Regions from separate parts of the Bacillus sp. TL12 genome, predicted to be linked through region 1. Evidence: riboswitches for the same ligand, from Rfam matches in the RefSeq annotation. Region 1 holds a riboswitch; the other holds the start of a gene.

Evidence for each region. A riboswitch is a leader RNA that binds a small molecule or an ion and turns the genes downstream of it on or off. The one in region 1 is predicted to bind S-adenosylmethionine.
Region 2: another riboswitch for S-adenosylmethionine. It lies ahead of LOK41_RS10945 (bifunctional O-acetylhomoserine aminocarboxypropyltransferase/cysteine synthase); the one in region 1 lies ahead of LOK41_RS16710 (amino acid permease).

What each region holds. Positions count from the first base shown of each region.
Region 1 covers NZ_JAJJBY010000017.1:68,475-79,467, reverse strand. The annotation lists gene LOK41_RS16740 (class I SAM-dependent DNA methyltransferase) at 1-790, shown strand, start outside; gene LOK41_RS16735 (restriction endonuclease subunit S) at 780-2,258, shown strand; partial or broken gene LOK41_RS16730 (alpha/beta hydrolase family protein) at 2,585-3,127, shown strand; partial or broken gene LOK41_RS16725 (iron chaperone) at 3,371-3,655, shown strand; partial or broken gene LOK41_RS16720 (hypothetical protein) at 3,721-4,122, shown strand; gene LOK41_RS16715 (NAD(P)-dependent alcohol dehydrogenase) at 4,513-5,436, opposite strand; SAM riboswitch class I at 5,631-5,736, shown strand; gene LOK41_RS16710 (amino acid permease) at 5,904-7,322, shown strand; gene mmuM (homocysteine S-methyltransferase) at 7,386-8,345, shown strand; gene yknW (YknW family membrane protein) at 8,427-9,107, opposite strand; gene LOK41_RS16695 (DUF3981 domain-containing protein) at 9,241-10,959, shown strand.
Region 2 covers NZ_JAJJBY010000009.1:70,161-81,153, reverse strand. The annotation lists gene LOK41_RS10955 (YjjG family noncanonical pyrimidine nucleotidase) at 1-533, shown strand, start outside; gene LOK41_RS10950 (chloride channel protein) at 636-1,886, opposite strand; SAM riboswitch class I at 2,243-2,348, shown strand; gene LOK41_RS10945 (bifunctional O-acetylhomoserine aminocarboxypropyltransferase/cysteine synthase) at 2,440-3,738, shown strand; gene metA (homoserine O-acetyltransferase MetA) at 3,722-4,627, shown strand; gene LOK41_RS10935 (homoserine dehydrogenase) at 4,772-6,067, shown strand; gene thrC (threonine synthase) at 6,067-7,125, shown strand; gene LOK41_RS10925 (YczE/YyaS/YitT family protein) at 7,138-7,767, opposite strand; gene LOK41_RS10920 (LacI family DNA-binding transcriptional regulator) at 7,888-8,865, shown strand; gene LOK41_RS10915 (SGNH/GDSL hydrolase family protein) at 8,948-9,760, shown strand; gene LOK41_RS10910 (ABC transporter ATP-binding protein) at 9,757-10,674, shown strand; gene LOK41_RS10905 (ABC transporter permease subunit) at 10,667-10,993, shown strand, end outside.

The DNA.
Region 1 (10,993 bases):
AAAGGATACGCATCGATTAGCTCTTATGAATGCTTTGTTACATGATATTGAAGGTCCACTGGAACAAGGTGATACACTATCTGCTAATGGTAAGTGGATGAAAAACTTTGATGTTGTTTTAACGAACCCACCATTCGGTACGAAAAAAGGTGGCGAACGCGCAACACGTGATGACTTAACGTTTGAAACATTGAATAAGCAGTTAAATTTCTTACAAGTTATATATAATTCACTAGTGACTAATGGGCATGGGAGAGCAGCTGTAATACTACCTGAAAATGTATTAACCGATGTTGGTGTAGGAACGCAAATTCGTCGTGATTTAATGGATAAATGTGATTTACATACAATTTTAAGATTACCAGTAGGCATATTTTATGCCAAAACTGTTAAAACCAATGTATTATTTTTTAAACGTGGCACAACAGATAAAGGAAATACAAAAGAAGTTTGGGTATATGACCTTCGTACAAATATGCAGTCATTTGGTAAACGTACACCACTAACTCATAAGCACTTTGAAGATTTTATTAAAGCCTACAATGCTGAAAATCGTGAATCGATTGCAGATGAGCGTTGGAACAAGTTTACACGTGAAGACATTACAAGAAAAGATGACAGCTTGGATATCGGGTTAATTGCAGATGAATCGTTATTAGCCTACGATAACTTACCAGACCCAATCGAATTGGCTGAAGGAGCCATCTCAAAACTTTCACAAGCAATGAGCCTACTGCAAGAAGTAGTAGACAAGTTACAAGCAATTGAGGTGAAAGAAGATGGCGAGTAAGAAAGATAAAGTAAAGACGATAGGTGAACTATTGGAAGAAGCATTAGTACCAGAAGATGAACAGCCTTATGAAATTCCTGAGAATTGGGTCTGGACAAATATTAATAATATTATATGTACTATGGAAAATAGAAAACCAAAAGATATCAATGGCGGTATTTTCCATTATATAGATGTAGATGCCATAGATAACAAGAATCAAAAATTAGCTGAGTTTAAAGAATTAGAAATTAGCAATGCTCCAAGTCGTGCTCAAAGAAAAGTGAGAAAAAATGATGTTTTAATATCACTGGTAAGACCTTATTTAAAAAATATTGCTCTAATTGATTTTGAAGATGCAAAATTAGTTGCTTCTACAGCATTTTATGTTTGTAATACAAAAAATAAAGTTGATCCAAAATATCTATACTATTACCTAATGTCTCCGATAGCAACAAAATATTTAAACGAACATACTAAGGGAGATAATTCTCCCTCTGTAAGAAGCAGTGATTTTGAAAAGTTGCCAATTCCTTTGCCAAATAAATCAAAGCAAATTGAGATAGTTGATTTATTATGTAAGACTTTCTCAAAAATAGAAAAAGCTCAACAATTAATTGAAGAAGCAAAAGAAACATTTGAACTTCGTAAAGCAGCGATTCTTTATAATGCTTTTAGTGGCAATTTGACTAAAGAATTTAGAAAGAACCCAAAAAAGAAAACATATATTGAACTTGAAAGTAATAAAGTTAAAAAGTTTAAATCTCAATTAGACCCTAAGATAAAAGAAAATCTCTATGTATTACCGGAAGGTTGGAAATGGATAGAGCTAAATGATCTGATTGAAAATATGACTTATGGTAGTTCCTCAAAGACAAATGATGATGTTAGTGGAACACCAATTATTAGAATGGGGAATATACAAGAGGGCGAAATTACAAAAGTAGATTATAAATACTTACCTAATGACCATCCTGATGTATTAAAGTTTGATGTACAAACTAATGATATATTATTTAATCGTACAAACAGTTATGAACTTGTAGGTAAATCAGCAATAATAACTGAAGAATTTGATGGTAAGTATTCTTTTGCTTCTTATTTAATACGCTTACGTTTAGTTGAAAAAGATGTTTTAGCCCCTTATATTGTTCAATTTATCAATTCTCACATTGGTAGAGAAATGTTACTTTCAATGGTCACTCAACAAGTTGGTCAAGCGAACATTAATTCTCAAAAATTAGCATCAATAATGATACCATTGCCAACTATTGAAGAAATTAAGGAAATTAATAAGCAGCTTAAAGAATTAAAAGATAGAGAAAGAAATACTATAAAAATTTTAGAGTTAGATTCTTCAGTGAATAATTTAAAACAATCTATCCTTTCAAAAGCCTTCAAAGGTGAACTTGGTACAAATGATCCAAATGATCCAAATGATGAGCCAGCCATTGAACTTTTAAAATCGATTATTAAAGAAAAGTTGTAATTAAATCTATTCGATTAACAGCAATTAGATTTTTAAACAACTTTATTGTTCTTAAAATGTCTCACACTGAAAGGAGTAAACTAATTTTTAAATAACTTTAATAACCACCTGCCAAGTTAATGAGCAAGTGGTTATTGTATTTCTAAGAATAAAATTAAACAATTTTATTATCTCTACACACTTTGTATGGATTTAAAATAAAGTCGCGATGTTTATAAAAAAGTTGCGAAGCTTCGCCCCTTTGGATATGGTTATCTAAAGGGGTGTTTTTGTGTCGAAAAGAAAAAGAACATCTAAAATCGATAAGTGGATTAAAGAGGGGCGAGAAACTGGGAATTGCTAACTACGATGCTGTTATATCTGGAGCGGATAAACTAGTTGACAAAGGGATTGCAGATAAAGATAGAGTAGGGGTTATGGGATGGAGCAACGGGGGATATATATCAGCTTTCTGTTCTACATTTAGTAGTAGATTCAAAGCTATTTCAGTTGGAGGTGGAATTACTAATTGGAGTACCCATTATGTAAATACAGATATACCTTACTTTATTAGGATGTATTTAGGAAATAATCCATGGAATGATCCAGAGATATATACTAAAACATCACCAATGACATATATTGGATCAGCCCGTACTCCCACTTTAATCCAACATGGCGAAAAGGATGCAAGAGTTCCAACTCCAAATGCATATGAGCTATATCAAGGATTAAGGGATATGGAAGTTGATACAGAGTTAATTATATTTAAAGGGATGGCATATAGTTCTGACCAGCCAGGAATTAATGTGGCTATTATGAAGCAGAATTTGATGTGGTTTTCACACTATATTCTTGGAGAAAGTATGAAAGATTTTAGGGTTTTATAATGGATATCCTCACAGGATACATAAGGATGAAACAGTCTTCATAAGGAAGCTTTTTTTCTTATTTAGCCTGTGATTGTTGCTCTATGATTTCCATGTGAATTTCCACTGTATAATACTCTAGCAACTACATTGACTTACAATTGTATAGCAACGTTATGGTATTAAGCTCCCTTTACCTTTATAGGTGTACGGAAACGATTCGTGTAAAAGCTGCAATAGGATAAAAATGTGGATCAGATATGGAAATTTCCAAATCTAATGCTAAAAATTGCGTGGAATCAGCCTATGTTTACCGATCATGGCACATTTATTATTGGTTTTAGCATTGCCAAACATCATTTGGCAGTTGCACCTGAAAAGGTAGGGATTGATCATTTTTCTGATGAAATTGTGCAGGCTGGCTATGATCACACCAAGCAGTTGGTACGTATCAAATGGGATAGTCCGGTTGATTTCTCATTACTTGAGAAAATGATTGAGTTTAATATTTTGGATAAGGCAGACTGTTCAACTTTTTGGTGGAAATAAAAAATCGGATTATTAAGGATGAACTGAACCCCGAATAGGTCCACTTTTTTAGTGTCCACTATTCGGGGGTTGGTATTTCAGTAGGATTATTGGTGATAACTCAAAAATTTGCATATGGAATGTTAGAATTACAAACTCCAATCTATTTCATTTTTTCAGTTGGTTTGTATATTTTTGCTTTGTATCATTATTATAAAAGTCATGTTAAAAAACTTCAGGCACCAATAAAGGAATCAAAATCACTGAAAGGAAAGAGCGGTTTTAGGGTAGTGGCTTTTGTAGGATTAGGTCAACTCATTGCTAATATCAGTCTTGGTTTTGCAACACAACAGATGGTAGCAATTGTATTAATGTGTGTATACTCAATGCTTTCGTTTATTTTGTATCATTTCATTATGGAGCTTCATAGGTATTATTATTTACGGAAGCATATAGAAGGTGAGGGGAAAATACATACAACCTATTAAAGAGACTCTATTGCATGTTAAGTATATAATTGCATTCCTCTTATAGTCATTAAAGGCTAGGGAAAATAGAAGTTGTTGTAAGCAGGTGAAGTATACAATGCCACTTAATACATACTTTTAAATCCTCCAATTTTCACTTTAGATAGTGAACTATATTCAAAAATCAACTATCGGGGAGCTTTAGTTGAATAAAAATAATTAAACTTTATTCGAAACCTACATAATAATGTAGCTTTGAAATAAAGTCACGGTGTTGTCCTCCTTTAGATATGATTATCTAAAGGAGGATTTGTTATGTTCAAAAGAAAAAACAGTTGAAGGTGAATGAAAGGAGGTTATGATACAGGAACAGGCTATTGGTATATGAAGTGCATAGAATCAGAAACATTTTTAAGTTTTGTTAGGGTTATCTAAAGTTATTACTACATTTCCTTTTTTGTGCCCTTTCTCTACATATTTATGAGCTTCAGGAAGTTGTTCTAGTGGATAACGTCTATCGATGACGGATGTTATTTTCTCTGCCTCGATAAGCTCTTTGAGGAAAAGTAAATCTTCAGTACGTACTTTTGCTATCATTCCTTCGACTGACACGTATGTCCCGTTCGAAGTGAGTGCTTTCTTGCAATTAGATTTGGTGTTTTTCCCGACTGCATCAAAGATAATCTCATAGCGTTCTTCTCTTTCTGTAAAATCTTCTTTCGTGTAATCAATTACGTTATCAGCCCCTAAAGATTTTACTAACTCTAAATTTGTAGTACTACAGACCCCGGTAACTTCTGCCCCAAAGTATTTGGCAAGCTGTACCGCGGAAGTTCCTACGGCTCCAGAAGCTCCATAGATAAGAACTTTTTGCCCACTTTGGATAGTTGCTTTTCTAAGAAAATGTAATGCTGAAGTTCCACCAAAAAGAACAGCAGCGGCTTCCTCATAATTCATGTTTTCCGGTTTCATTGCTAACAATCCATCTTCAGGTATACATGTGTACTCAGCGTAAGCCCCAACACTCATTCCCGTTAATGCAAAAATTTGATCACCTTTCTTGAATTGTGTTACATTTTCACCTATCGTTTCAATTTCTCCTGCCAATTCTACCCCCAATATAGGTTTTCTCGGCTTTCTAAGACCTAGGATGATTCGCATAGGAATCCAGTACAAAATAGGACTATTGAAACCTCGAATTCTACAGTCTCCAGATGTTACTGTTGTCGCGTGAATTTTTACTAGGACTTCATTATCTTTGGGAATAGGTTTTTCGACCTCTTTGAGTTGAAGAACATCAGGTGGTCCGTATTTTGTGCATACAATTGCTTTCATAGCGAGCCTCCTTTAATCATTTTAATCCCATGATATTTTCTCTATTTTAAAAAAATGCTCTTTTCTATTGTTCTTTTATAGAGTTTATTTCACTTTAGTGGATATATGATGTGATAGATTTAGAACTTGCATGTTGACATAAAAATCATTCAGGAATATAATTTTTATTAATTTAAAAATTCAATAAATAAATTCACTTATCAAGAGAGACTGAGGGACAGGCCCTATGACGTCCGGCAACCTCCGAAATTCGGAACGGTGCCACTTCCTGCAGAATGGATTCATTCTGAGAGATAAGCCATCATATAATTTTTATGGACGAAGCCTCTTTCAGATGAAAGAGGCTTTTTTATGTTGTAAAGGAGGGGGAGTATAAAATTTAATAGTTTTTTGAATGGATATAACTGTTTCCAAGCATTTTTAATGCTATATTGCACGGAAAAATAATTAGAAGAGGTTGGATTATTATGGAATATACAAATGAAGATAGTCAAACAAAGCTGCAAAGAACGATGAAGAGTAGACATTTATTTATGCTTTCATTAGGGGGAGTAGTTGGGACAGGGCTCTTTCTAAGTTCGGGATACACGATTAATCAAGCAGGTCCAATCGGAACAATGATTGCATATTTAATTGGTGGTTTGATTATGTATTTGGTGATGTTATGCCTTGGAGAGTTAGCGGTTTCAATGCCAGTTACTGGAGCTTTTCATACATACGCAACGAAATATATAGGACCTGGGACTGGCTTTACGATTGCTTGGATGTATTGGCTTACTTGGACTGTTGCATTAGGTTCGGAATTTACGGCTTCAGGTCTACTTATGCAAAGGTGGTTTCCCGATACTTCGGTTTGGATGTGGAGTGCAATATTTGCTGCGACCATTTTCCTTTCCAATGCTTTTTCAGCAAAATTCTTTGCAGAATCAGAGTTTTGGTTTTCCAGTATTAAAGTAGCCACCATATTATTATTTATTATTTTAGGTGTGGGAGCTATGTTTGGTATTCTTTCTATGAAAGATGTATCTTCAGCACCTATGCTATCAAACTTTATTGGGGAAGATGGGCCTTTTCCAAATGGTTTTTTTCCAATTTTCATGACTATGCTTTCAGTAAGTTTTACTTTTTCAGGAACAGAATTGATTGGTATTGCGGCTGGAGAGAGTATAGACCCAGAGAAAAATGTACCGCGGGCAATCAAAAATACTGTTTGGAGACTCTTTATCTTTTTTATTGGTACAATCTTTGTTCTTTCAGGGTTAATTCCTTGGAGAGAAGCTGGAGTAATTGAAAGTCCGTTCGTTGTAGTCTTTGATAGGATTGGTGTACCGTATGCCGCAGATATTATGAATTTTGTTATTTTGACGGCATTACTTTCAGCTGCGAACTCAGGGTTGTATGCCTCATCTCGTATGCTATGGTCCCTTTCAAAAGAGAAGATGATCAATCCTTCTTTTGCAAAATTAACATCAAAAGGAATTCCTCTTCATGCTTTAATTTTTAGCATGATCGGTGGATGTTTATCTCTTCTTTCTAGTATAGTTGCACCTGATACTGTGTATATCGTTCTTGTATCTATTTCGGGTTTTGCGGTGGTCGTTGTTTGGATGGGAATTGCAGCTTCACAGTTTATGTTTCGGAGACGTTTCTTAGAACAAGGTAATTATGTAGAGGATTTGAAATATAGAACCCCTCTTTATCCAATCGTTCCTATTGCGGCTTTTCTATTATGTTTTGCATCTTGCATTGGTATAGCTTTTGATCCTAATCAAAGGATAGCTCTTTATTGTGGTATTCTATTTTTAGCTTTATGTTATTTTACATATTACTTAAAAAGTAATAGAAATCGCCCGCGGGCAATAAAAAAATTGAATGATGCAAGATAATGGACTCTTTTTGGTTAAAGCTCTTTGGATTTTAAAATCATTATGAAAAGGCGTGTGATTCCTATGAATAATTATCGTAACGTAAATCCGATAGAAAATATTTTAAGAGAATTTCCATTGATGATACTAGATGGTGCAATGGCTACGGAGCTTGAGCGTCATGGCTATGATTTGAATGATAATCTTTGGTCCGCGAAAGTTCTTATAGAAAATCCAGAGAGTATAAAACAAATACATATGGATTACTTTAGAGCAGGTGCGGATTGTGCGATTACTGCCAGTTATCAAACGACTGCCGAGGGTTTTATCAAAAGGGGATTGAGTGAGGCAGAAGCATTCCAGCTTATCAAAAAATCTGTTCAGATAGCTACAGAAGCTAGAGATGAATTTTGGTCAGACAGTAGCAATCATTTTAACCGCCCAAAACCTTTGGTTGCAGCATCAATTGGGCCATATGGTGCCTTTCTAGCTGACGGCTCGGAGTATCGAGGGGATTATAATGTAACGGAAGATGAATTAATGGATTTTCATAGAGAGCGTATGGAAATCCTTATTCATGCCGGGGCAGATGTCCTTGCTTGTGAAACGATACCGTGTTTAATAGAAGCTAAGGCAATTGCTAGATTATTAGAAGGGTTTTCGGGAACTTATGCGTGGATTAGTTTCAGTGCAAAGGATGAACTGCATATTTGTAGTGGAGAATTAATTACAGATTGTGCAAAATGGTTGGATAAGAGTGAACAAGTAGCAGCAGTGGGAATAAACTGCACACAACCTCGATATATTCCTTCTCTTATAAAAGAAATACGTCACCAAACTAACAAACCAATTGTTGTGTATCCCAATTTAGGTGAAGAGTATGATCCGAAAACTAAGACCTGGCATGGAGCACCAGTTCAAGAGGACTATGGGACTAGTGCTCAAATTTGGTATGAATGTGGAGCGCAATTAATTGGTGGATGTTGCAGGACGAAACCTGAAGATATAAAAAGAATTGTAGGTTGGGCACGAGAAAAATTATAAAACATGTGGATGAAAAAGAAGATCGTAAAACCTGTCCTTAAAAAGAGTGGATTTTACGATCTTTATTTTTAATATTTTAGGTTAATGCATCTGTGTAATCCCCTGCATAATCCCACCTATACTCATTAAAGCAGTTGTAATGATAAATAACACAATCACAAGTACCATAACTTTCTTCTTATGTAATTCCGTTAAAATATATAACCCAATACCTAAAACGATATAGTACCAAATGGCGAATACATCTATCCTTTGCGCCATAGCATGTAAGATGAGGTTATCGGTTAATAAGGGTGCTAAACTCGTATAGGAAATTTGATAATTTCCTAGTAAAATAGCGATGGTTCCATTCAATAACATCCCAAGTTTCATAATGAATACGGAATAGAGCGTAACGCAAAGTAATTCTTTATAAGTCGTGTCGACTCCAAAAAAGATCATGATGTTTTTATAGAAGATAGGGGCGAAAAACACGGATATAATGCCGCTAACTGCAGTAAAGCCGAAAGTGGTTAAGAAAGTAATATGAGTAGGGATTTGAAAAGCAGAATTACTATTCATTTGTTTTATTGCGGGATTATTTAGTGTGACATATGAGAAAAGAGCACTTGTAATAATTGTTAAAAGTAGGATTATGAATAACGGTACTATAATTGGCTTGTGAGTACGCATTCTTTGGAATTGTAGTGCGGGTGATGTAATCATGCTGAATAAAGATGGTTTTTTCATTAAACCATTTTTAAAAGCTGTATTTGTTTCCATATGTATGCTGTCTCCCTTTATGAATTTATTTCCAATTTTATCATAAAGATATTTTATATTCCCATTTTTACCTCATTACCCCTTATTTGGTATACTAAAAGGAAAGACACAATAAAAGGAGACATTGCCTTTGATTAAATTTATAGTTTTAGCCATTCTCACATTGTTTTTGATTCCATGGACAAGGAGCGGTAAGCCACTTCGTACAGTGGATAAAGAAGGATCTGAGAAAGTTGTAAAGAAAAAGGCGGCAACGACTTTAGTTATTCCGATTCTACTTTGGATTGGTATTGCAATCTATGAATATCTTTGGTTAATTGATGACCGCGTGGATTCGATTCTTACGCATTATTCTGTTGTAATTGCAGTATTAATTGGAGTAGTCCTGGTTTCTCAGGAGAGAAAAGGGAGATTAGAAGTTAAGTTGAAAGCGGCAGTAATGTTTGCTTTACTTGTATCTTACGGCTATTTTGGTTACTTGCATGATATAGTAATCTCGCAAAATAAATATGATTCAGTTGTAAAAGTAGAAAAAGATATTTCAGAGCCATTTACTGAAAATGACCAACCGTTTACTGTTCCTCCGAAAACCGCAGAAAATAAGATGAAAAAGGTATTTGGGGATATTCCAAAAGTCGCGTATTTTGAATTAGGGGAACTTACACCACAAATGGTGAATGGAGAAGCGTTATATGTAGCTCCAATCGAGGTTTCTGGATTCTTTAAGGCGCGTAAGGCAGAAGCAATTCCAGGTTATGTGACGATGTCAGGTACAAACCCTGATGCGGAGGCAAAATTACATCTTGGTTATAAAATGAAATACGTACCAAGTATGTTTTTCGGTAATAAATTGGAACGTGTTGTTCGAAAAGCAGAAGCAAGCCTTATCTTTAAAGGAAAACCGAAGTTTGAAGTAGATGATAAAGGCAAACCATACTATACAATGACATATGGTGAATTTATTTCAGGTCGATCTGGATTTGAAGTACAAGGTGTTGTAGTTGTAGACGCGCAAACAGGTGATGTAAAAAGATATGATAAAGGGCAAGCACCTAAGTTTATTGATGGTGTCTTAAATCATGAAACAGCAGCAATGCTAAATACGTATTTCGGTAAGTTCATACATGGTTTTTGGAACACGAAGTTTTCTCAAAGTGATGTAAAGATTCCAACTGAATGGGGAACGAAGGAAGGGGTTACACCAATATTCGGGAAGGATAGAAAACTGTATTACTTTACAGATTTCACTTCTCCAAAAGAGGGTGTCGATTCCGCTTTAGGTTACTCCTTAGTGGATGCACGTACAGGAAAGCTTTATTACTATAATGGAAAAGAAATAAAAGGAATTATGGATGGTTCAGCTGCTACAGAAGTGGTGGATAATTCCTTCAAGAGGGAGAAATGGCATGGAACAATGCCTGTAATTTATAATGTATATGGTAAACCGTCTTGGATTGTACCTGTTATTGATGACGGAGGGTTAGTACGTGCTCATACCGTGATCTATGCTTCAAACGCAAAAGTATCTGCGACAGGTTCAACGCAAAAAGAAGCGCTTGAAAAATATAAAAGTGTGCTAACAGGAAGTGGTGATTCATTCCGTCCAACTTCTAGTGGAAAAGAAGCACAAAAAGAAGGTGTTGTACAACGTGTTTATAAAGAGAAATCTGGAGAAAATACAATTGTCTTTGTACTACTAGAAAATGAGCAAAAAGTATTTATGATTTCTGCAAAAGATTTCCCATATGCTATGTTTACAGAAGTTGGAGATCCAATTCAAATCACATATTTAGACACAGGAGAAACGATGTCTTCTGTATCTAAATTTACAAATGGCAACTTGAAAAAGTAAAGCGATAGAGATTCTATCGCTTTTCTCTTTTCGT
Region 2 (10,993 bases), on a different contig from region 1:
GGAAATCCTTTGAAGAGGGGAAAATAGATCGAGATGAGGTAGTAAATACTCGATTTTCAATTTTATTTAAGGAGTATGGCCAAGAAGTAGATGGCCTTTTGTTTGAACAGAATTATCGAAGATATTTAGAAGAAGGGAATCAGCTCATTGATGGAGCTTTTGAATTCATAACAAATCTCCAAAGCGAATATGACTTATATATTGTTACAAATGGTGTTTCTAAAACACAGGAGAAATGTTTACGTAATTCAGGATTACATTCACTCTTTAAGGATATTTTTGTTTCGGAAGACACGGGCTCTCAAAAGCCAATGAAGGAATACTTCGATTATGTTTTTGCACGAATTCCTAATTTTTCTGTGGAGAAAGGGTTAATTATCGGTGATTCCTTAAGTGCAGATATTAAAGGAGGACAGCTAGCTGGACTAGATACTTGTTGGTTTAATGCTGAAAAAAAGTTAAATGATAGTGGGATAGTTCCGACTTATGAAATACAAACCTTTGATGAGCTATATGAAATTTTAAAAGGATAGTTTAAAAAGAATTTTTATTTGTAAAAATAAACACTCTTTACTCAAAAAGCAAGTACCATTACTTTTATAGTGACGGTACTTGCTTTTCATTTGTTTATTTCATTATTTGGTATTTTCAAGAGCTGTTTGTTTATCCTCACTACTGTTAGGAAGTGGGAATAAATTACCAATCATTGCAGCTCCAAGCATCGGTAATAGTAAATTGATTGGGAAAAACATAAGTAATAATACGGTAATAGCAATTGGTTTTCGAAGTGCATAGCTTGAAATTGCTGTTGTCACGGTTGCTACAGCAGCAATTGGGTCTACTGGTATGACTGTGGCCATAGCATATCCAATACTTGCACCAGCAAATATAATCGGAAAAATGTGTCCTCCGCGCCAACCCGTATTTAAACAAACTGCCGTTATACATAATTTTAAAACGCCTGAAAGAAGTAACACCCAAAATGATAATTCTGTCCATTCATGTACGAGTTCTTTTAATTGATGTTCTCCTGAAAACATTGTATATGGGAGATAAGTTCCAGCAATCCCTAAAAGAATACCGCCAATAATCCCTAATGTTACCTTATATTCTTTAAAAGGATGTACTATTTTCTCCAATGTATGTTCTATCTTGAAATAAAAATAGCCTACACTAGCTCCTATACAAGCAAGTGGTAAAAAGGAAACCCACTCACGAAGTGAAAAAGATCCCTCTTCAAAGTTAACGATAAAAGATCCTCGATTATCAAACTTACTAAGCAATAAATAAATAGAAAAACCAGCAAAAGTAGTAGCAGCATATACAATAGCCTTTTTTCCTTTAGAAACTTCAGCAAGTCGTTCATTCTCATTTTCGTTTGGTGCTAAATAGCCGAATAACGGTGCATTAAAAATAACACTTAAAGTAGCACCAATCCCAATTTCTGTTAGCCCCTGCATTCCTTTTACAGCAAAGTGAAAGCGATCGCCAACCCATGTACAAAGCCCACCTATAATCCCAACAAGTGCTGCTTCGGGGCCTAAGCTTGCTCCAAATGTTAAAACAATAATGGCTGTTAATGTAGCCTTATGTACAAAGCGGTATTCAATTCTACCCGTTTTCTTATATTCAACCATTACCTCTGGCATTAAACGCGGGTATGTACCAAAGTATTTTTGTGATAGTCCAATAAGAATACCACCGATTGTTGTTATACAAACTGTGTAATAGGATGGTAATGCGAATTCTTTCGGTAAATACTCCCATACGAAATGAATTCCAGCATTGGTGACAACTAAAAATAACCATACTGTAGTACCAACAATAGAACCTAGAAACATACCGTACACAATAAGTAAATAGTGCACGTCTCTTCTAATTGTCATTTTGTAAGCCTCCTTATTGTACGTGATGATGAAAAAATTAGAAATTATAATATGAAAACGATTGGATAGTTCATGCGATATGTCTATTATTTTGGAAGGAAAATGACTTAGTCATAAATGTATTGTGTGCATATAAAAAAACGGATGTAGATAAAAACATATAACTCTTTTATTTTACATAGTTAGCAATGGCTTTAAAAGTTATTCTTTTTCTTTAGAGGGAACGATTCGTGCTGATATATTAAGTTTGAATTGTAAGAATAAACGATTAAAATGTTAATAAAATTTATTGTAAAAATTCAGAAAAATAATTGACATTAGGAAATAATTGCTATAAAATCAACGGTAATTGCATAGTCTTATCAAGAAAAGGTGGAGGGACAGGCCCTATGAAACCTTGGCAACAGCCGCATAGCGGAATTGTGCCAAATCCTGCAGGTAATAAATCCTGAGAGATAAGAAAGAGACTTTAGAGCGTGTTTTCAAACTGCTTCTTTCTTATTCAGGAAAGAAGCAGTTTTTTTATTTTCTATAAAAGAAAGGAGTATGAGAGATGGGAGAATCATGGGGAAAAGGAACCATTTGTGTGCAAGGTGGCTATTCACCGAAAAATGGTGAACCGCGTGTTTTACCGCTTTATCAAAGTACGACGTACAAATACGATACGTCTGATGATTTAGCAGCACTCTTTAATTTAGAGGCAGAAGGCTATATTTATACGCGTATTGGGAATCCGACACTAGCAGCATTTGAACAAAAGTTATCCGATTTAGAAGGCGGCGTTGGAGCTGTTGCGACAGCTTCTGGTCAAGCGGCCATTATGCTTGCTGTTTTAAATATTTGTAGTAGTGGTGATCATTTACTTTGTTCTTCAACCGTTTATGGGGGAACATTTAATTTATTTGGGGTAAGTTTACGTAAATTGGGGATTGATGTTACGTTCTTTAATCCGAACTCATCTGCTGATGAGATTGTGGCACTTGCAAATGACAAAACAAAGCTGATTTATGCAGAGTCTCTTGGAAATCCAGCGATGAATGTTTTAAATTTTAAAGAGTTTTCAGCAGCGGCGAAAGAACTAAAAGTACCTTTTATCGTGGACAATACTTTGGCGACACCATATTTGTGCCAAGCGTTTGAACATGGGGCAAATATTATTGTTCATTCTACAACGAAATATATTGATGGCCATGCAAGCTCATTAGGCGGGATTGTTATCGATGGCGGAAATTTTGATTGGACAAATGGAAAGTATCCAGAGCTTGTCGAACCAGACCCAAGTTATCACGGTGTAAGTTATGTGCAGAACTTTGGGCAGGCGGCATATATTGTGAAAGCCCGCGTTCAATTATTAAGAGACTATGGCAACTGTATGAGCCCATTCAATGCGTATATTAGCAATATTGGTTTAGAAACATTGCATTTACGAATGGAGCGTCATAGTGAAAATGCTCTTGCAGTTGCGAAGTGGCTTGCTAATCATGATCGTATTGAATGGGTGAATTATCCGGGATTAGAAAGTAATGAAAATTATCCGCTAGCACAAAAGTATTTAGAAAAAGGTGCAAGTGGTGTTTTAACATTTGGAATTAAAGGCGGATTAGAATCTGCGAAAGAGGTTATTGCAAATGTGAAGTTAGCAACGCTTGTAACGCATGTAGCAGATGCGAGAACATGTGTGATTCATCCTGCTAGTACAACGCATAGACAGTTAAATGAAGAAGAACAGCGTTTAGCAGGTGTTACATCTGATTTAATTCGCCTATCAGTCGGTATAGAAGATGTTTCTGATATTATTGCGGACCTAGAGGAAGCATTAGTTGGAGGCAAAGCACATGCCGATCATTGTTGATAAGGATTTACCAGCTCGTAAAGTATTGCAAAAAGAGAATATTTTTGTCATGACAAAAGAACGAGCTGAAACACAAGATATACGTGCTTTAAAAATTGCAATTTTGAATTTAATGCCAACAAAACAAGAAACAGAAGCGCAATTGCTCAGATTACTCGGTAATACTCCACTTCAATTAGACGTGCATTTGCTCCATATGGAGTCTCATGTATCCCGTAATGTAGCGCAAGATCATTTAACAAGTTTTTATAAAACGTTTCGCGATATTGAGGGAGAAAAATTTGACGGTCTCATTATTACAGGAGCGCCGGTTGAAACACTTCCTTTTGAAGAGGTAGATTATTGGGAAGAACTTGGGCGTATTATGGAATATTCAAAAACAAATGTAACATCTACGCTGCATATTTGTTGGGGAGCGCAAGCTGGTTTGTATTATCACTATGGAATTCCGAAATATCCGCTTGAAGAAAAGATGTTTGGTGTATTTGAACATGAAGTACGTGAGCAACATGTGAAATTATTACAAGGATTCGATGAGCTCTTTTTTGCACCACATTCACGTCATACGGAAGTACACGCATCTGATATTGAAAAAGTACAAGAGTTGAAATTACTAGTAACATCAGAAGAAGCGGGTGTACACCTTGTTATGGGGCAAGATGGAAAGCATGTTTTTGCTCTTGGTCATAGTGAATACAGCTGCGATACATTAAAAGAGGAATATGAACGTGATAAACAAAAAGGGCTAGATATTAAGGTTCCGAAAAACTATTTTAAACATAATAACCCAGCTGAAAAGCCACTCATAAGATGGCGCAGTCATGGAAATTTATTATTTTCAAATTGGTTAAATTATTATGTGTATCAAGAAACCCCTTATATTTTGTAAGATGATCATTATATAACACGTGGCAACGCTTTCTTTGTAAGGATTATCTTATATTTTTCTAAATGTTCAAAATACATTGTTTTTCATAATTTTACCTTATATAATGGCATCTAAATACAATTCTTTAGAGGGGTGGACAGTATCATGAATGAAATTCAAGTGGGCTTATTAGGCCTTGGAACAGTTGGCAGCGGTGTGGTTCGTATTATTACGGATCATCAAGATCGATTGATGCACCAAGTTGGTTGCCCAGTGAAAGTAACAAAGGTATTAGTGCAAAATATTGAGAAAGAGAGAGAGGTCCAAGTCCCCTCTACTTTATTAACGAAAAATGTAAATGAAATTATAGATAATCCTGATATCGATGTTGTCATTGAAGTGATGGGCGGCATACAGGAAGCAAAATCCTATATTTTAAAAGCTTTGAACAATGGTAAACATGTTGTTACTGCTAATAAAGATTTAATGGCATTGCACGGGGCGGAATTACTGACAGTAGCAAAGGAAAATCAAGCTGATTTATTTTATGAAGCGAGCGTAGCTGGAGGGATTCCAATCCTACGCAGCATTGTAGAAGGGCTTTCCTCGGATCTTATTACGAAAGTGATGGGAATCGTGAACGGAACAACAAACTTTATTCTGACAAAAATGTCTGACGAAGGGAGAGCATACGACGACGTGTTAAACGAAGCGCAACAGCTTGGATTTGCAGAAGCAGATCCAACATCAGACGTAGAAGGTTTAGATGCAGCAAGAAAAATGACGATTTTGGCTACTCTTGGTTTTTCTACAAATGTAGAACTTGGAGATGTGAAGGTGAAAGGGATTACTTCTATTACAGAGGAAGATATTGCGTATAGTAAAAGCTTAGGATACACAATTAAATTAATTGGGCTTGCAAAGCGCGATGGTGAAAAGTTAGAGGTAACAGTTGAACCAACGTTACTTCCGAATACACATCCTCTTGCAGCTGTTCAAAATGAATATAACGCCGTATATGTGTATGGTGAAGCGGTAGGGGAAACGATGTTTTACGGGCCTGGTGCAGGAAGTTTACCAACAGCGACAGCGGTTGTTTCTGACTTAGTCGCGGTAATGCAAAATGTACGCCTTGGTGTGACTGGGAATAGTGCGGTTTCTCCTCAGTATGCGAAGGCATTAAAAGAGCCTGATGAAATTTTTGTGAAAAAGTTTTTAAGATTACATGTAAAAGATGAAATTGGTGTGTTCGCAAAAATCACATCTTTATTTTCCGAACGCGGTGTTAGCTTTGAAAAGATTATTCAAATGCCACTTAGTGAGAAAGGAAAGGCTGAGGTTGTTATCGTAACGCATCGTGCATCACTTGCAGACTATGAATATATTTTACATACACTGGGCACATACGAAGAAGTAGATTGTGTAAAAGCAAACTACCGAATCGAAGGAGATGCTAAGTAATGTGGAAAGGTTTGCTTGCTGAGTATAAGGAGTTTTTGCCTATTACGGAAAAAACACCGCCCTTAACATTGCATGAAGGCAATACACCACTTGTTTTACTAGAAAATCTTTCAAAGCAGTGGGGCGCAACAATTTATGGGAAAATAGAAGGAGCGAATCCGAGCGGATCCTTTAAGGATCGCGGCATGGTAATGGCGGTAGCTAAAGCAAAAGAGGCGGGAAGCGGAGCAATCATCTGCGCTTCTACGGGTAATACAGCTGCATCTGCAGCAGCATATGCAGCTAGGGCAGGATTGTCATGTATTGTTATTATTCCAAATGGGAAGATTGCATACGGTAAATTAGCGCAAGCTGTCATGTATGGTGCCGAGATTATCAGTATTGATGGGAATTTCGATCATGCTTTGCAAGTTGTACGTAAGCTAAGCAGCTCATCGCCGATTACACTTGTAAATTCTGTTAATCCATACCGGATTGAAGGGCAAAAAACAGCTGCATTTGAGATTTGTGATGCGCTTGGGAAAGCACCAGATATTCTAGCAATTCCAGTCGGTAATGCGGGAAATATTACAGCGTATTGGAAAGGATTCAAAGAGTATCATGAAAGACTTGGTACGGGTCTGCCAGAGATGCATGGCTTTGAAGCGGAAGGAGCAGCGGCGATTGTACGTGGACATAAGATTGAAGAACCAGAAACAATTGCAACAGCGATTCGAATTGGGAATCCAGCAAGTTGGGAGCAAGCTGTCCTCGCTGCAGAACACTCTCAAGGTAAAATCGACGAAGTAACAGATCGTGAAATTCTTGAGGCATATGAATGGCTAGCCAAGTACGAAGGAATCTTTGCAGAACCTGCTTCATGTGCTTCTCTCGCAGGTGTTTATAAACACCTGCAAAGCGGTGAAATTGCAAAAGGGAGCCAAATTGTAGCCGTATTAACAGGTAACGGTTTGAAAGATCCAAATATCGCCATTGATACGAAGAAAATTCAGCCAGTTGTGTTACCAAATGATGAGAAAGTTATCTTTGATTATATTCAGGGAGCTGTCTTTCAATGAAATAGATGAAGTCTATTGAGCGTGATGCTCAATAGGCTTTTTTATGTTAAGAACCTTTGTGCCAATCTGAATAAATGCTTGAATAATCCATCCTGTTGTAAATGAAAGGATAATTGTACCAAAATAAATAGGACCGTCTAATAAAAAGCTGCATGTTAAAAATAAAAAGGCTAACGAAATTTCTGTCTTGCGAAATGTCCACTTTTTCTTTTCAGCCATGGTTAAGACGAATGCTTCTTGCGGTGCAGCACAGAGCTGTGTTGATACATAAATGCCAATTCCAGCACCAACAAATAGATTTCCACAAATAAGTGTTATATATTTTGGAAGAGAGCGGATAGAATTCATAATGACATCGATAGAACCAATCCAATCAACAAAAACAGAAATAAGAACCATAGTAACAATTGTTCCTATTGTAATCTGCTTTTTATTTAAAAACAGCACAATAAGCGTAAAAGCTAAGTTAATCATAAAAATCCAGAAGCCAATACTTACTCCAAAATTTTGATATAATGCAATGAAAAATGAATCATAAGGACTAAGGCCGAATGAAGTAATCGTTGTCATCATGTTAATTCCAAGAGATAGAATGAGTAGCCCGCTAATAAAAAATATATAGTCTAGTTTTAGACGTATCATATGTTTCAAATCCTTTCCGAATGTACTTGCTAGGAAAGGATATATTGTGGAAAGCTTACCAGGTCAAGAGAGAATTTTTCGATGAGGTTTATTTAAATGATGGGAAGGGGAAGAAGTAAGATGACAAATATAAAAAAGATTGCTGAGATTGCTGGTGTATCAGTTTCAACGGTTTCACGAGTATTAAATAATCATCCGTATGTAAGTGATAAAAAGAGAAAAGAAATTTTAGCAATTATTGAGGAATTAAATTACACACAAAACGTGAATGCGATTCATTTAGTGAAAGGAAAAACGAATGTAATTGGTGTTTTATTGCCGCATGTAAATGATCAATATTATAGTGCGATTATTGAGGGGATATCGAAAGAAACTGCAAAGAATAATTATCATATGATGCTTTGTCAGACGAATTATAGTGAAGAACGGGAACTTGAAATTTTGCAGATGTTAAAAATGAAAAAGCTTGATGGAGTCATTATATGTTCCCGGACAAATGATAAGGAAAAGCTCGAGGAGTATACGAAATTTGGGCCAATTGTAGTGTGTGAAGAAATAGATTCGAATTTCATCTCGAGCGTACATATTGATTATTATAAAGTGTTTTCACAAGGAATGAAAAGCTTGATAGATGCTGGTCATACTTGTATTGGATATTGTATTGGAAGAGACAATAGCATTAATAGTCAAAGAAGAAAACAAGCGTACGAGGATGCACTGCAACATATTTCTATTACACCTGCAGATAACTGGAAATTTAAAGGGTGTTTTAAGGTGGATGACGGGCGTAATGTAATAAGGGAATGGATGCGGATGTCTGTAAAGCCGACAGCATTCCTTATTTCTTGTAACCATATTGCAGCAGGGATGGTAACAGAAGCAAAGAAACATAGGATTCGTGTTCCGGAAGATTTAGCTATTATTGGGTGTGACGATCAAGAAGTAGCAGATGTATTAGGAATTACAACGATTGCTCATTCTAGTAAAGCAGTTGGTGCAAAAGCATTTGAAATACTATATGAGAAGATAAAAGATGAAAAAATAGATGTGAAGAGCATTGAACTCTTGCCGCAATTGACTATTCGTGAAACTACCTAAATTATAGAAGAGATGAAAATCGCTTTTCAAATGGGCGTTTGGTATAATATGGGCAATCTACCAGGCTAAAAGGGGTTTTGATATGAGATCAAAATTAGTAAAAGGACTTTTACTCATTACAATTGCATCTTTTTGTTTATTTGCATATGGCTTTATTGCGGGTATTAATGATGCATTAAATCCGAAAGCTTCAAATTTAACTACGAAGACAGAACAAAAACAAGTGAAAGGGAAACAAAACCCAGGAACATTACAAGTTGTCAGCTTAGGTGATTCTTTAACTCGCGGCGTTGGTGATAAAGAGGGAATCGGCTATGTGGGTCGAGTAAAAGAAAGTCTACAAAAGGATTATAAACAAAAGGTTGCGTTAACGAATTTAGCTGTTAGTGGTGCGAAGATGCCAAATTTGTTAAAGCAAATAGAGAGCAGTGGTGCTCAGTACTCAATTAAGCAAGCGGATCTTATTGTTTTAACAATTGGAGGAAATGATTTATTTCCAGGATGGGAATCACTTGGAAAGATAGATCTAGAAACATATCGCCCTAATACAGAAACATTTCAAAATCAGGCGAAGCAAATTTTAGCCGAAATCCGAAAGCTAAATTCAGATAGCCCGATTTTTTGGCTTGGTTTATACAATCCTTTTGAGGATGTAGAGGATTTAAAAGGTTCTTCATCCATCGTTGTAGATTGGAATGCATCTTTAGAGAAATTAGCAATAGATAATAAAAATGTATATATAACGCCAACGTTTGATCTGTTTCAAAACAGAGGGAAAGAATTATTATACTCAGATCATTTCCATCCAAACGAAACAGGCTACTCATACATGGCAACTCGCTTGTTACAAAATGTTGTAAGTAAGCTGCAGCTAGATGGAGGAGAGGCGAAATGACGATAATACTTTCAGTGCGGGATGTGAAAAAGGTAATTGGAAAAAAAACGCTTGTTGAAAACATTTCATTTGATGTGAAACAAGGAGAAGTGTTTGGATTCTTAGGTCCAAATGGAGCTGGGAAAACAACAACAATTCGGATGCTAGTAGGGCTTATTAAAGCAACTGAAGGTGAGATTACGATCGGTGGCTATCATATTAAAGAGAACTTTCGGGAAGCGATGCGGCAAATTGGGAGTATCGTGGAAAACCCAGAACTTTATACATATTTAACAGGATGGGAAAACTTAAAGCAATTTGCACGGATGCTTGGCGGTATATCAGATGGACGTATTTTAGAAATTGCAAAAATGGTTCATTTGGATGAACGTATCCATGATAAAGTGAAAACGTATTCTCTTGGTATGAAGCAGCGCCTCGGCATTGCTCAGGCTCTTCTTGGAAATCCGAAACTCCTTATACTAGATGAACCGACAAATGGCCTAGACCCAGCTGGTATAAGAGAGATGAGGGAGTTTATACATAAGCTTGTGAAAGAAGAAAATATGAGCGTCTTTATTTCAAGTCACTTGTTAAGTGAAGTGCAAATGATATGTGATCGTGTTGCTATTATTCATAAAGGGAAAATGATTACAGTTGCACCAATTGAAGAGTTAATTAAAACTGCGAGCGATCGTGTTGAGTGGATTGTTACACCGATTGCAAAGGCAAAGGATATGTTAGAAGCGGCAGAAGAAGTAAGAGAAATTAGTGTAGACAATGAACGTTTACTTTGCCGGATGGACATTTCAACAATTAGTACTTGGAATAAACGTTTTGTAGAAAAAGGAATAGATGTACATAGCGTGAAGGAACTTGTGTTTACGTTAGAAGATTTATTCATTGAACTCACAAGGAGTGAGCAGCATGCGTGAATTTGCAAATCTTGTTTTAAATGAATCAGAAAAAATCTATCGAAAGAAACGTATTTTTGTCGTTATGCTCATATTGGCAATTTTAATTCCTTTGTTTGTGTATGCACAGTATCGTGAAGTGCAAACAACGCAAAAACGCCTTGGTACGAGCGATTGGAAAGTAGCGCTTCAGCAGCAAATTGTTGATTCACAAAATCGTTTAAATAATTCAAGGTTGCCAGAAGAATGGCGGGATTGGCTGAAAGTACGAGTCGAGCAACAACAATATTACTTAGACCATGATATTAATCCGACTGCACCGGGGGCACCGACATTTGTA